DNA from 3 places in the Kitasatospora sp. NPDC057015 genome. Region 1 is predicted to be linked to each of the others. Evidence: riboswitches for the same ligand, from Rfam matches in the RefSeq annotation. Region 1 holds a riboswitch; each other region holds the start of a gene.
The links. Region 1 has a riboswitch for cobalamin ahead of cobN (cobaltochelatase subunit CobN). Riboswitches for the same ligand answer to the same signal wherever they lie in the genome.
Positions count from the first base shown of each region.

Region 2: another riboswitch for cobalamin. It lies ahead of ACFTWP_RS19210 (HoxN/HupN/NixA family nickel/cobalt transporter); the one in region 1 lies ahead of cobN (cobaltochelatase subunit CobN).
Region 3: another riboswitch for cobalamin. It lies ahead of metE (5-methyltetrahydropteroyltriglutamate--homocysteine S-methyltransferase); the one in region 1 lies ahead of cobN (cobaltochelatase subunit CobN).

Region 1 is NZ_JBHUSG010000022.1:86,457-90,728, forward strand. It holds gene ACFTWP_RS21575 (precorrin-8X methylmutase) at 1-408, opposite strand, end outside; gene cobG (precorrin-3B synthase) at 405-1,685, opposite strand; cobalamin riboswitch at 1,775-1,900, shown strand; gene cobN (cobaltochelatase subunit CobN) at 2,091-4,272, shown strand, end outside.
Region 2 is NZ_JBHUSG010000018.1:113,860-118,131, reverse strand. It holds gene ACFTWP_RS19220 (helix-turn-helix domain-containing protein) at 1-273, opposite strand, end outside; gene ACFTWP_RS19215 (EamA family transporter) at 391-1,245, shown strand; gene ACFTWP_RS19210 (HoxN/HupN/NixA family nickel/cobalt transporter) at 1,277-2,392, opposite strand; cobalamin riboswitch at 2,420-2,637, opposite strand; gene ACFTWP_RS19205 (ArsR/SmtB family transcription factor) at 2,721-3,116, shown strand; gene ACFTWP_RS19200 (Fpg/Nei family DNA glycosylase) at 3,141-3,950, opposite strand; gene ACFTWP_RS19195 (AAA family ATPase) at 4,054-4,272, opposite strand, start outside.
Region 3 is NZ_JBHUSG010000001.1:169,414-173,685, forward strand. It holds gene metE (5-methyltetrahydropteroyltriglutamate--homocysteine S-methyltransferase) at 1-2,183, opposite strand, end outside; cobalamin riboswitch at 2,318-2,541, opposite strand; gene ACFTWP_RS00715 (serine protein kinase RIO) at 2,862-3,827, opposite strand.

The DNA of each region.
Region 1 (4,272 bases):
CGCGTTGCCGACGGCGACCACCGCGCCGTCCAGCCGCGGCAGCCACAGCTCCATGGCGGCGGCGCTGCGGGTGTTGCCCATCTTCCTCGCCAGCTCGGGCACCGACGGGTCGGAGAGGGTGCAGATCACCTCGTTGTCGGCCGGCAGCCGCTTGCGGGTCACCCCGCTGGCGACCATCGACACGTCGCAGAGGATCGGTGCGCCGGCGCGCAGCGCCCGGCGGGCGTCGGCCACCACGCCGGGCGACCAGAGCAGGTCCTCGACCAGGTCGGTCATGCCGCAGGCGTGGATCATGCGCACCGCGACCTGCGAGACGTCGGCGGGCAGGCCCGCCAGGTCGGCCTCGGCCCGGATGGTGGCAAAGGACTCGCGGTAGATCGCCGCCCCGTCCTTCTCGTACTCGATCACTTGGTCCTCCGGGCCCGGGCCACTGCGTCGGCCATCTGTTGCGTTGTCGTTGCTTGGTAGGTGGGTGCGGCGTCGGGGCGGCGGACGGCCACCCGGTACCCGTCCGGTGTGGCGAGGGCGTCCACCCACGTGCCGGCCGGGTGCCCGCACCGCCGCTCGCAGCCCGACCAGTGCACGGGCAGCAGCCGCCCGGCGGCCGGGTCGGCGCCGGCCAGCGCGCGGGCCGCGTCGCCGCGGACGTCCGCCAGGGACTTGGCGCAGCCGGGGGTCCCGGTGCAGGCCATGGCGAGTTCCCACGGGGAGTGCGGGTCGAGGCCGAGGCCGGCGGCCGTCAGCCGGCCGGTCCACGTCCGCGCCAGCTCCGGGGTGAGGCCCGGGACGACGGCACCGCGCCAGGGGGTCACCCGCAGTTCGCCTGCGCCGTCGGCGGCGGCCTCCGCCAGCAGCCGCCACTGCGCGACGCCGGCGCGGCCGAAGGGCAGGCCCGCCGAGAGCCCGTGGCGGCCGTCCGGGCCGGCCACCGGGCCCGCCTGCGGCAGCGCGCCGGACAGGACGGGCAGGGCGACGGCGGGCGAGCCGGGCGGGGTGAGCCGGGCGCCGTCCGGGTCGGCCTCGCGGATCCGCCAGGCCTGGGCGCCGGTCTCCCGCAGCAGGGTGAGGAAGTCCTGAGCCGCGCGCAGTGCCTCGGCGACGGCGCGCACCGCCGGTACGCGCAGGGCGGTGGTGGCACGCCCGAGGCGCAGGAGTGCCCGGTCGGCGGGGGTTGCGATCAATGTCACATCGGCGTCGAGGCCGGCGACGTCGCCCCGGCCGTCGTCGAGGGCGAACAGGAACCGGCCGGAGAGGGCGGTGGACCACTCGGCGGCGCACAGTGCGGCGTCCAGCTCGCGGGCCCAAGTGGTCACGTCCGCATGCCCGTTGCCGTCGATCCCGGCGAGCGGTGAGGCCACGATGTTGCGTATCCGCTCGTGCCGGTCGGAGGGCAGCAGGCCGGCGGCGCGCAGCCGGCCGCCGAGCTCGGCCCCGCAGCCCTCGGGCAGGCCCCGCAGTTGGACGTTCCCCCGCGAGGTGGTCTCCAGGTGCCCGTCCCCGAGCTCCTCGGCGGCGGCGGCCAGCGCGAGCACCTGACGGCTCGTCAGCAGGCCGCCGGGCAGCCTGACTCGGGCGAGCGCGCCGTCGTCGGCCGTATGTAGACGAAGGGCCCCCGGGCACGCGTCCTCGCGTGCCCGGTCGGGCACGCCGGGGCCCGGGGCGACGGGGTCGGGTGTGGGTGACATGGCGGCGAGCATACCCAGGATCCGGCCGGGGACTCTGTCCCGTGGATCACCCTCAGCGCCTACTATGCTCGCGGGCGGATCCTTCGGGGTCCGCTCACGCCAGAGACGGCGCAAAGGGGAGGAAACCGGTGCAAACCCGGTGCGGTCCCGCCACTGTGACCACGGTTCATCGGCCGTGGGAGCCAGGAACTCCTGCCGTCCCGATTCCCCCGCGCTCCGGCCGGGGGTCCCCCACGGGGCGCGGACCCCGAGGAAGGCTCGACCTATGCGCTGCCGCATGCCTGCGCCCGGGCTCACGCCCGCGCCGGACGCCGTGCCCCCGCCCGTGCCGTCGTCCGGGCGCACGCCCGCGCTGACGCCCACGCTCATGCCCCTGCCCGCCATCGAGGCCGGGAGGGCCTTCGCATGATCCTGCTTCTGTCGACCTCCGACACCGACCTGCTGAGTGCCCGGGCGAGCGAGGGCCCGGTCGGGTACCGCCTCGGCAACCCGGCCCGCCTCACCGCCGAGGACCTCCCGGCGCTGGTGGAGGGCACCGACCTGGTGGTCGTCCGGCTGCTCGGCGGGCGCCGGGCCTGGCAGGAGGGCCTGGACGCGCTGCTGGCCGGCCCCCGCCCGGTGATCGTGCTGACCGGCGAGCAGGCCCCCGACGCCCAGCTGATGGAGCTGTCCACCGTTCCCGCCGGCATCGCCGCCGAGGCGCACGCCTACCTCGCGCACGGCGGCCCGGCGAACCTCGCCGAGCTCGGCGCCTTCCTCTCCGACACCGTGCTGCTGACCGGCCACGGCTTCGCCGCCCCCGCCTCCGCGCCCGAGTGGGGCCCGCTGGAGCGCACCGCGACGGCGGAGAACGCCGACGGCCCGGTGATCGCGGTGCTCTACTACCGCGCCCACCACATGAGCGGCAACACCGCCTTCGTCGAGACGCTCTGCCGGGCGATCGAGGACAAGGGCGCCCGCCCGCGCCCGCTGTACTGCTCCTCGCTGCGCGGCGCCGAGCCCGAGCTGCTGGCCGAGCTGGCGCAGGCCGACGCGATCATCACCACCGTCCTCGCGGCCGGCGGCACCCGCCCCGCCGACGCCTCCGCCGGCGGCGACGAGGAGGCCTGGGACGCGGGCGCGCTGGCCGCCCTCGACCGCCCGATCCTCCAGGCGCTCTGCCTGACCTGGTCGCGCGCCGCCTGGGAGGCCAGCGACGACGGCCTCTCCCCGCTGGACACCGCCACCCAGGTCGCCGTCCCCGAGTTCGACGGCCGCCTGATCACCGTCCCGTTCTCCTTCAAGGAGCTGGACGAGGACGGCCTGACCGTCTACGCGGCCGACCCCGAGCGGGCCGCCCGGGTCGCCGGCATCGCGGTACGGCACGCCCGGCTGCGGTACATCCCGGCCGCCGAGCGGCGGCTCGCCCTGGTGCTCTCCGCGTACCCGACCAAGCACGCCCGGGTGGGCAACGCCGTCGGCCTGGACACCCCGGCCAGCGCGGTGCGCCTGCTGACCCGGCTGCGTGCGGAGGGCATGGACCTCGGGCCGCTGGACGGGCCGGACGCGCTGCCGGGCCTGGCGCCCCGGCCCGACGGCCCGGAGGCGGGCGGGCGATCTGCGCTGAACGACACCCACGAGGGCGACGCGCTGATCCACGCCCTGATCGCGGCCGGCGGCTACGACCAGGACTGGCTGACCGAGGACCAGCTCGCCCGCAACCCGGTGCGGATCCCGGCCGCCGACTACCGCCGCTGGTACGCCGAGCTGCCCGCGGGCCTGCGCGAGGAGGTCGAGCGGCACTGGGGGCCGGCGCCCGGCGAGCTGTACGTGGACCGCAGCGTCAACCCGGACGGCGACATCGTGCTCGCCGCCCTGCGGGCCGGGAACCTGCTGGTGCTGATCCAGCCGCCGCGCGGCTTCGGCGAGAACCCGGTGGCGATCTACCACGACCCCGACCTGCCGCCCTCGCACCACTACCTGGCCGCCTACCGCTGGATCGCGGCCGCCCAGGAGGACGGCGGCTTCGGCGCCGACGCGGTCGTCCACCTCGGCAAGCACGGCAACCTGGAGTGGCTGCCCGGCAAGACCGCCGCGCTGTCCGCGGAGTGCGGACCGGACGCGGCGCTCGGCGACCTGCCGCTGGTCTACCCCTTCCTGGTGAACGACCCGGGCGAGGGCACCCAGGCCAAGCGCCGGGCGCACGCCACCCTGGTCGACCACCTGGTGCCGCCGATGGCCCGGGCCGAGAGCTACGGCGACATCGCGCGGCTGGAGCAGCTGCTCGACGAGCACGCCAACATCGCCGCGATGGACCCGGCGAAGCTGCCGGCCGTCCGGGCCCAGATCTGGACGCTGATCCAGGCCGCCCGCCTCGACCACGACCTCGGGCTCGCCGAGCGGCCGGAGGACGACGGCTTCGACGACTTCCTGCTGCACGTGGACGGCTGGCTCTGCGAGGTGAAGGACGCCCAGATCCGGGACGGCCTGCACGTGCTGGGCCAGGCCCCGGTCGGCGTCGACCGGGTCAACATCGTGCTCGCCATCCTGCGGGCCCGGCAGATCTGGGGCGGCGTGGCCGCGCTGCCCGGCCTGCGCGAGGCGCTCG
Region 2 (4,272 bases), on a different contig from region 1:
GACGGCCTGGTCGGGCGTGACGATCCGCACCGCGGCGCTCTCGTCGTAGTCCAGCAGCCGGGCGACCGAGACCCCGAGCGCGTCGGCCAGCCGCACCACCGTGGCGACGCTGGGATTGGTCCTGACCTGCTCGATCTGCACGATCATCCCGCGACTGACGCCGGCCCGGGCGGCCAGCGCGTCGAGGGTGTGGCCGCGTTCGGCGCGCAGCCGCTTGAGGTTCCGGGCGAGCGCCTGGGAGACGAGATCGGGATCCGGCACGAGATAGTCCAATAAATTGATTCGGCTGGTTCATTCTGCTGTACTACGCTGCGATCCGGACAGGCGTCCGGTCGAATGTACTGCGGAGGCCATCGTGCTGTCCCCCACCACCCCCGCGGCCAGACCGCGGTGAGCGCCCTGCTCGCCCTCACCGCCAGCCTGCTCTGGGGCCTGGCCGACTTCGGCGGCGGCGCCCTGACCAGGAGACTTCCCGCCCTCGCGGTGGTGGTCGCCTCACAGCTGACCGCCGCCGTCGTCCTGGTGGCGGCCGTCCTCGCCACCGGCGGGATCGGCGACGCCACGCCGATGCTCTGGTACGCCGTCGCCGCCGGGGTGATCGGGCCGTTCGCCATGCTGGCCTTCTACCGGGCGCTGGCAATGGGGCCGATGGGGGTGGTGTCACCGCTGGCCACCGTCGGGGTGGCCGTCCCGGTCGGGGTCGGACTCGCACTGGGCGAGCGGCCCGGCCTCGGGCAGGCCGCCGGGATCGCGGTCGCGCTGGCCGGGGTCGTGCTGGCCGCCGGCCCGCAGCGGGGCGGGCCGGCGGCCGGGCCCCGGGTCCTGCTGCTCACCCTGGGCGCCGCGTTCGGCTTCGGCGCCGTGATGGCCCTGGTCGCGCAGGCCTCCGCCGGCGGCGGCCTGCTCCTGACCCTCTGCGTCCAGCGGCTGTGCAACATCGCGGTCGGCGGCGCCGCCCTGGCCCTGACCCTGCGGCGGACCGGCACCGGCACCGGTCTCGGCCGGGAGCTGCGGGGGCGGCTGCCCGCCCTCACCGCCGTGGGCCTGGCCGACGTGGCGGCGAACGGCGCCTACGCGACGGCCTCGCACAGCGGGTCGGCGGCCGCGGCGGCCGTGCTGGCCTCGCTCTACCCCGTCGTCACCGCGCTGATGGCACGCGGTGTGCTCGACGAGCGGCTGCGCCGGATACAGGTGCTCGGTGCGGGCCTGGCGGTGGCCGGGACCCTGCTGCTCGCCGCCGCCTGAACCACCGGTCCGCCCGGCCGGGCAAACCCGCTCACGGCGCGGCGGCCCAGCGCTGCTCCACCCTGCCCAGCCGCCAGTAGGCGACGGCCGCCGCCCAGACCACCACGAAGAGCCCGACGATCACATAGCCCACGTTGTCGAGCGAGAGGCCGGCGATCCAGCCGCTGACCGGATCGGTCAGGTCCAGCTTCTCGTGCAGCACGCTGACCAGCTCGATCGTGCCGATGATGAAGGCGACCGCGATCGACAGCCCGGTGATGGTCAGGTTGTAGTACACCTTGCGCACCGGGTTGGAGAAGGCCCACTGGTAGGCGAAGTTCATGAAGGTCCCGTCCAGCGTGTCGAACAGGCTCATCCCCGCCGCGAACAGCAGCGGCAGGCAGACGATCGCGTACCAGGGCAGCCCGGCGGCCGCGCCGCTGCCCGCCATCACCATCAGGGTCACCTCGGTCGCCGTGTCGAAGCCGAGCCCGAGCACCATCCCGACCGGGAACATCTGCCCGGGCCGGGTGATCGAACGGGTGGCCCGGTTCAGCACCCGGTTGAACAGGCCGCGGGAGTTCAGGTGCCCCTCCAGCTCCGCCTCGTCGAACCGACCGGCCCGCATCGCCCGGAAGACCCGCAGGATGCCGAACAGCGCCGCCAGGTTCAGCGCGCCGATCAGGTACAGGAAGGCCCCCGAGGCACTGGTGCCCAGCACGCCGAGCCACTGGTGGGCCGTCGAGTCCTCGTCCATCAGGGTGTTCGCCAGCTGCGCGCCGCCCGCCACCAGCGCCGCCATCAGGACGACCATGGAGGAGTGGCCCAGGGCGAACCAGAAGCCCACCGACACCGGCCGCCGGCCGTCCGCCATCAGCTTGCGGGTGGTGTTGTCGATCACGGCGATGTGGTCCGCGTCGAAGGCGTGGCGCATCCCCAGCGTGTACGCGGTGATGCCCAGGCCGACCCCGAAGACCTGGGTGCCGACCGCGTACTCGTGCGGTGCCACCAGGAAGAAGAGCGTCCCGAACGCCGCCACGTGCATCGCCAGGATCACCGCCATCAGCCCGGCCGTGCGGACGGTGTCCTCGCGCCGCCAGCGGAAGGCCGGCAGGGCGGGGGCGGTGGGCGGCGCGGCCGGGGCGGCACCGATTTCGGGCAGGGTCATGCGGTCACGCTCCAGCACCTCGTGGATCACTTCGTGAGATGCCGTGGCCGGTCTCCTGGCTGACGGGTCGAACGCTCCCGCGCCGGCCTTCCCGGACGCCTGGACGTCCAGTGACCACCCGCCCCGGTCAGGGGGCGGGACATGGCGCGGATGCTTCCCGATCACAGTGGCGAGGGCCGCTCCGGTCTGGGACCTCTGAAGGTCCGTCACCGGTCTTCCCGAACACCACGGCGGGCCACACCGTACGGGGCGTCAGGTCGTCCATGCAAGGCTGCGCACCTGCGCAGGTGTTCAGGATCACACCCCGTGGGCTGCGAGAATGGCCCGCATGCATCTCGTACCGGCCGAGCGCGCGGACCACCGGACCATCGACGGCCACCGGGTCTGCGAGGCCATCGCGGCGATCGGCGACCCCGCCCGGGTGCGCGCCCGGGCCGAACGCTTCGCCCTGCTCGCCGACCCGGGACGCCTCGCCCTGCTGCTCGCCCTGCACCGGGCCGGCCCGCTCGCCGTCAGCGACCTCGCGGTCGCCACCGGCATGCGCGACCCGGCCGTCTCCCAGGCGCTGCGGCTGCTGCGCACCGCCGCCGTGGTGGCCGGCGACAGGGACGGCCGGGTGGTGCGCTACCGGATCGTCGACGAGGACCTCGGCCCGCTGCTGGCCCACTGCGCGGCGGACGACCATGCCGAGCCGCAGCCGCACGAGGTGACCGCCCCCGCGTGACCGCCCGCGCCGGGTGACGGCCGGTCAGACCCGCTGGCAGCTCGGGCACCAGAAGAGGTTGCGGGCCGCGTGCTCCTCGGTGCGGACGGCCGTGCCGCAGACCAGGCAGGGCATCGCCGCACGGCGGTAGACGTAGACCTCGCCGCCGTGGTCGTCGACCCGCGGCGGGCGGTTCATCGCCTCGGGGGTGTGCTCGGGGCGGACGGTGTCGATCCGGCCCGCGTCCACCCCCTCCTGCATCAGGGTGACCAGGTCGGCCCAGATGGCGTCCCACTGCGCACGCGTCAGGTCGCGGCCGGCCCGGTGCGGGCTGATGCCGAGCCGGAAGAGCACCTCGGCGCGGTAGACGTTGCCGACGCCCGCCAGCACCTTCTGGTCCATCAGCAGGGCCGCGACCGTCGTCCGGCTGGCGGAGATCCGCCGCCAGGCCAGCACCGGGTCGGCGTCCGCGCGCAGCGGGTCCGGCCCCAGCCGGGCGGCGACGGCCGCCTTCTCGCCCGGGGTGAGCAGCTCGCAGGTGGTGGGGCCGCGCAGGTCGGCGTACGCGTCGTCGTTCTCCAGCCGCAGCCGCACCAGGCCGACCGCCCGCGGGGCCGGGCCCTCGCCGAAGGTGAAGCCGCCGTACAGGCCGAGGTGGACGTGCAGCCAGGCGCCCTCCTCGAACCCGAGGAAGAGGTGCTTGCCGGTGGCCTCGGCCGAGACGAGTGCCTGGCCGTCGATCAGCTCGGCGCCGTCGGCGAAGCGCCCCTGCGGGCTGGAGACCCGGACGGGGCGGTCGCCGAAGGCCTGGAAGTTCTGGGCGGCCAGGCGGTGGATGATGTGGCCTTCGGGCACGGAACGGCTCCCCCGGTGGATCAGCAGGACGGGTCCATCATCCCAGCCGGCACTGACAGCCCGGTGTGGCGGCGATCGGCGGGCGGCGGCGGGAAGGCCCTGGTCAGCGTACGGGGCGCCCGAGCAGGCGGGCCAGGATGACCTGGTCCAGGGCGGCGGCGGTGGCGCCGACGTCCAGTTGGGAGTTGTCGATGATCGGCAGCCCGGAGTTGTACCAGCCGGCCATCCGGCCGTGGATCCGGGCGACCTCCTCGTCGCTGAGGCGCCGATTGCCGCTGCGGCGGGCGTTGCGGGCGAGGACGGAGTCCAGCCCGGGGAGCAG
Region 3 (4,272 bases), on a different contig from region 1:
GCGGCGGCCTCCGCGCTGCTCGGCACCCGGGGCGAGTGGATGTCGTAGACGCCCGGACCTACCTCGCGCGGGTAGCCCGCCCCGGCCAGCTCGTGGGCGACCTCCATGTGCGAGCGGGCCGCCTCCAGCGAGATCACGTCGGCGTCGAGCCCGTCGATCGCGGTCATGATCGCGCCGAACTCGGCGTAGCACATGTGGGTGTGGACCTGGGTGTCCGCCCGGACCCCCGAGGTGGTGAGCCGGAACGACTCCGTGGCCCACGCCAGGTACGCCGGCCGGCCGGCGGCCCGCAGCGGCAGGGTCTCGCGCAGGGCCGGCTCGTCGACCTGGACGACGGCGGCGCCGGCGGCCTCCAGGTCGACGACCTCGTCGCGCAGGGCGAGGGCGACCTGACGGGCGGTGTCGGCGAGCGGCTGGTCGTCGCGGACGAAGGACCAGGCGAGCATGGTGACCGGGCCGGTGAGCATGCCCTTGACCGGCCTGTCGGTGAGGTCCTGCGCGTAGCGGAACCAGTCGACGGTCATCGGGTGCGGGCGGGAGACGTCGCCGGCCAGGACCGGCGGGCGGACGTAGCGGGTGCCGTAGGACTGCACCCAACCGTGCTGGGTGGCCAGGTACCCGGTGAGCTGCTCGGCGAAGTACTGGACCATGTCGTTGCGCTCGGGCTCGCCGTGCACCAGGACGTCGAGCCCGGCCTTCTCCTGATAGGCGATCACCTCGCGGACCTCGGCGCGCATCAGGTCCTGGTAGGCGGCCTGGTCGATCCGGCCGGCGCGCAGGTCGGCGCGGGCGACCCGCAGGTCGGCCGTCTGCGGGAAGGAGCCGATGGTGGTGGTGGGCAGCAGGGGCAGGCCGAGGCGGGCGCGCTGGGCCTCGGCGCGCTCGGGGTAGGCCTGCGCGCGGCGGGCGTCCCCGGGGGTGGTGGCGGCGGCCCTGGCACGGACGACCGGGTCGCGGGTGAGCGCCGAGGCGGCGCGGGAGGCCAGGTCGGCCCGGTTGGCGGCGAGTTCGGGGAGAATCGCGTGGGTGCCCTCGCGCAGGCCCCGCGCCAGGGTGGTGATCTCCTCGGTCTTCTGACGGGCGAAGGCCAGCCAGCGGGCGACCTGCGGGTCGAGGTCGCGCTCGGCGCCCGCGTCGAGCGGGACGTGCAGCAGGGAGCAGGACGGCGCGACGTCCACCCGCTCGGCCAGGCCCAGGAGGGTGGCCAGGGTGGAGAGGGACTTCGCCAGGTCGTTGATCCAGATGTTGCGGCCGTCCACCACACCGGCCACCAGGCGCTTGCCGGGCAGTCCGCCGACGGCGGCGAGGTCGTCGAGGTTGCCCGCGGCCGGTCCGGTGAAGTCCAGGCCCACCCCCTCGATCGGGGCCCCGGCGAGGACCTTCAGCGCCTCGCCGGCCCGGTCGAAGTAGGTCGCGACGAGGATGCTCGGCCGTTCGGTGAGGGCGCCGAGATCGCGGTAGACCCGCTCGGCGGCGTTCAGTTCGGCCGGGGTGCGGTCCTGCACCAGGGCTGGCTCGTCCAGTTGCACCCACTCGGCGCCGGCGGCGCGCAGGTCCGCGAGCAGCTCGGCGTAGACGGGCAGCAGCCGGTCGAGCAGGGTGATGGGTTGGAAGTCGGCGGCCGCTTCGGGCGCGGGCTTGGCCAGCAGCAGGTAGGTCAGCGGGCCCACCAGCACCGGACGGGCGGCGCGGTGGCCGAGCAGGAGCGCCTCGCGCAGTTCGGAGACCGCCTTCGCGGAGTTCGCCGCGAACACCGTGTCCGGGCCCACCTCGGGCACCAGGTAGTGGTAGTTGGTGTCGAACCACTTGGTCATCTCCAGCGGGGCCGCGTCCTGGGTGCCGCGGGCCATCGCGAAGTAGCCGTCCAGCGGGTCGGCGGCCACCGCGGCCCGGTGGCGCGGCGGGATCGCGCCCACGGCCACGGTGGTGTCCAGCACGTGGTCGTAGAGCGAGAAGTCGCCGGTGGGCACCTCGGTGACGCCGGCCTCCGCCAGCTGCCGCCAGTTCTCGCGGCGCAGTCCGGCGGCGGTGGCCCGCAGGGACTCGGCGTCGACGCGGCCGGCCCAGTACCCCTCGATCGCCTTCTTCAGCTCCCGGTTCGGGCCCTGCCTCGGGTAGCCGTACACGGTGGCCTGCACGGTGACCTGCGGGATGGCCTGCGGGGTGGTGGAACTCGATGACACGGAACTCTCCTTCGCGAGTCGCGTTGCGATCCCGGGAGAGCACGAGGACGAGAGAGCACGACAGGGGGCGTGGCACCAGGATGTGCCCGCCCGCTCCGCCGACCTGCCCGCGAGGTCACCGAGATCACCGCGTGCGGTCGCACACGGGCAGTGGCAGGTCTTCGGACTCGTGGGCACGCCGGGCCTGTCGGCCTCCGACACCTACTGGCCGTCGCTTCCCGGGCCCCTACGGGGCTCAGTGCATGTGACGGCGGTCGTTCCCACTCACCGCTGCGGGGCAGTCCCGGATTCACACCGGGTTCCCTCTTGCGACGCGCCTGCCTGGCTGGCAGGGCGAACCGACTGCGAGGCACAGCCTAGGCCGATCCGGACGGTCCTGTCGGCGATTGTCCGGATGGCGGATGGCGGCGTGGACCCGCAGCCCGCCGTCGGCCGGGATCCCGGCGCCGCGGACGACCCACGGACCGGGCCGTACGCGGGCCCGGTCCGTGGGCGCGTGCGCCGGCTCCCCGCCGGCTCCCCGCCGAGGTCGAGGCCGGAGCAGCGGCCGGGCGACGACGACGGGGTGGCGGGGGGCGGGGAGCGGGCGGACCGTCCGCGTGCCCCTCCGCGCCGAGGGACTCCCCTCCGCGCCGAGGGACTCCCCTCCGCGCCGAGGGACTCCCCGGCGCGCGGCGGCTACCTCAGGCGCGCGTCGGCGGCGAGCTCCTCGACCAGCTCCTGCACGCGCTCCTCGGACAGGCCCCGGGACGCGAACCAGGCGCCGACGTTGCGCACGTCCCGTTCCAGGAAGGAGCGCCCGCGCGGGTTGGCGACGACGTCCACGATCTGCGGCACGTCGATGATCACCAAGCGCCCGCGGTGGACGAGGATGTTGTAGGCCGACAGGTCGCCGTGTGCGTAGCCGCCGACCGCGAGCAGCGACAGGCTGCGGCCGAGCTGCTCCCAGAGATCGTCGATGTCGGCTTCCTCCGCCCGCAGTTGGGCGAGTCGGGGCGCTGCCGTGCCGTCGGCGTCACCGACGAACTCCATCAGGATCTCGGTCCCGGTGATCTGCACCGGGTACGGGACGGCCACCCCGGCCGACCAGAGCCGGCACAGCGCGCCGAACTCGGCCGCCGCCCACTGCCCGGCGATGGCCTCCTTGCCGAACGCCGTGCGCTTGGCCATCGCCCGGCTGATCCGGGACTCCTTGTGCTGGCGGCCCTCCAGGTAGCCCGAGTCGCGGTGGAACATCCGGTGCTGGGAGTCCCGGTAGCGCTTGGCCGCCATCAGGGTGCGCCGCTCGGTGCCCGGCACGCGGCGCTCCAGCAGGAAGACGTCGGCCTCCTTGCCGGTCTTCACGATGCCGAGTTCGGTGTCCACGGCCGCCAGTTCGGTCACCACCCACGCGGGGCGCGGCTCGGGCCCCTTCTCGGTGGGGGTGGACTTGTCCCAGGTGGACCAGCGGTCGCCCTCGGCGGGGCCGTCGGTCACCGGGGCGGGAGAGGCGAGGTCGTCCGGGTCCACGGGGAACCCGTCCCCCTCGGAGGGGAGGTACTCGCCCTCGAAGTCGTCGAACCGGTCGGACCGTCGGCCGCGCCGGGCCCCGCCCTTGGGACGGATACGGGAGAAGGAATCGCTGTCGGCAAAGCGCTCACGCACTGCGGTGGCTCCTGAGGAGTGGCCCACCGGGGTGCGTCCGATACGACGCGCTGTCAGCCGGTGGGGAGATGACGAACGAGGAGGGCGTATGGCGCGCACACGAAGGCGCGCCGCGACAGGGCGGCAACCATCCGGACACACCTCCTCGACGTCAGGTCCTGGCGCGGAGATCCGCGAGGACGTCAGTACCCTAGCCGCTCCCTCCCGCGGCGCAACCGAATTTCCGCCGCCGAGTCCCACCGGCCCCGGTCCGGCGGTCCGGGCCGCGCACCGGGGCGACGAACGACCCCGGGGCTCTGCTCTCCGTCCACCCGCACGCGGACGCGGCCCGACGCGACGGGTGGCCCGGCCGACCGCGAAACCACTCTGTCAAAGGCGACACGGAACGCTTGGCACAGTGATCGATTGCGGCGCCGCCCCGCAGGCCGGAGACTCCTAGAGCTCC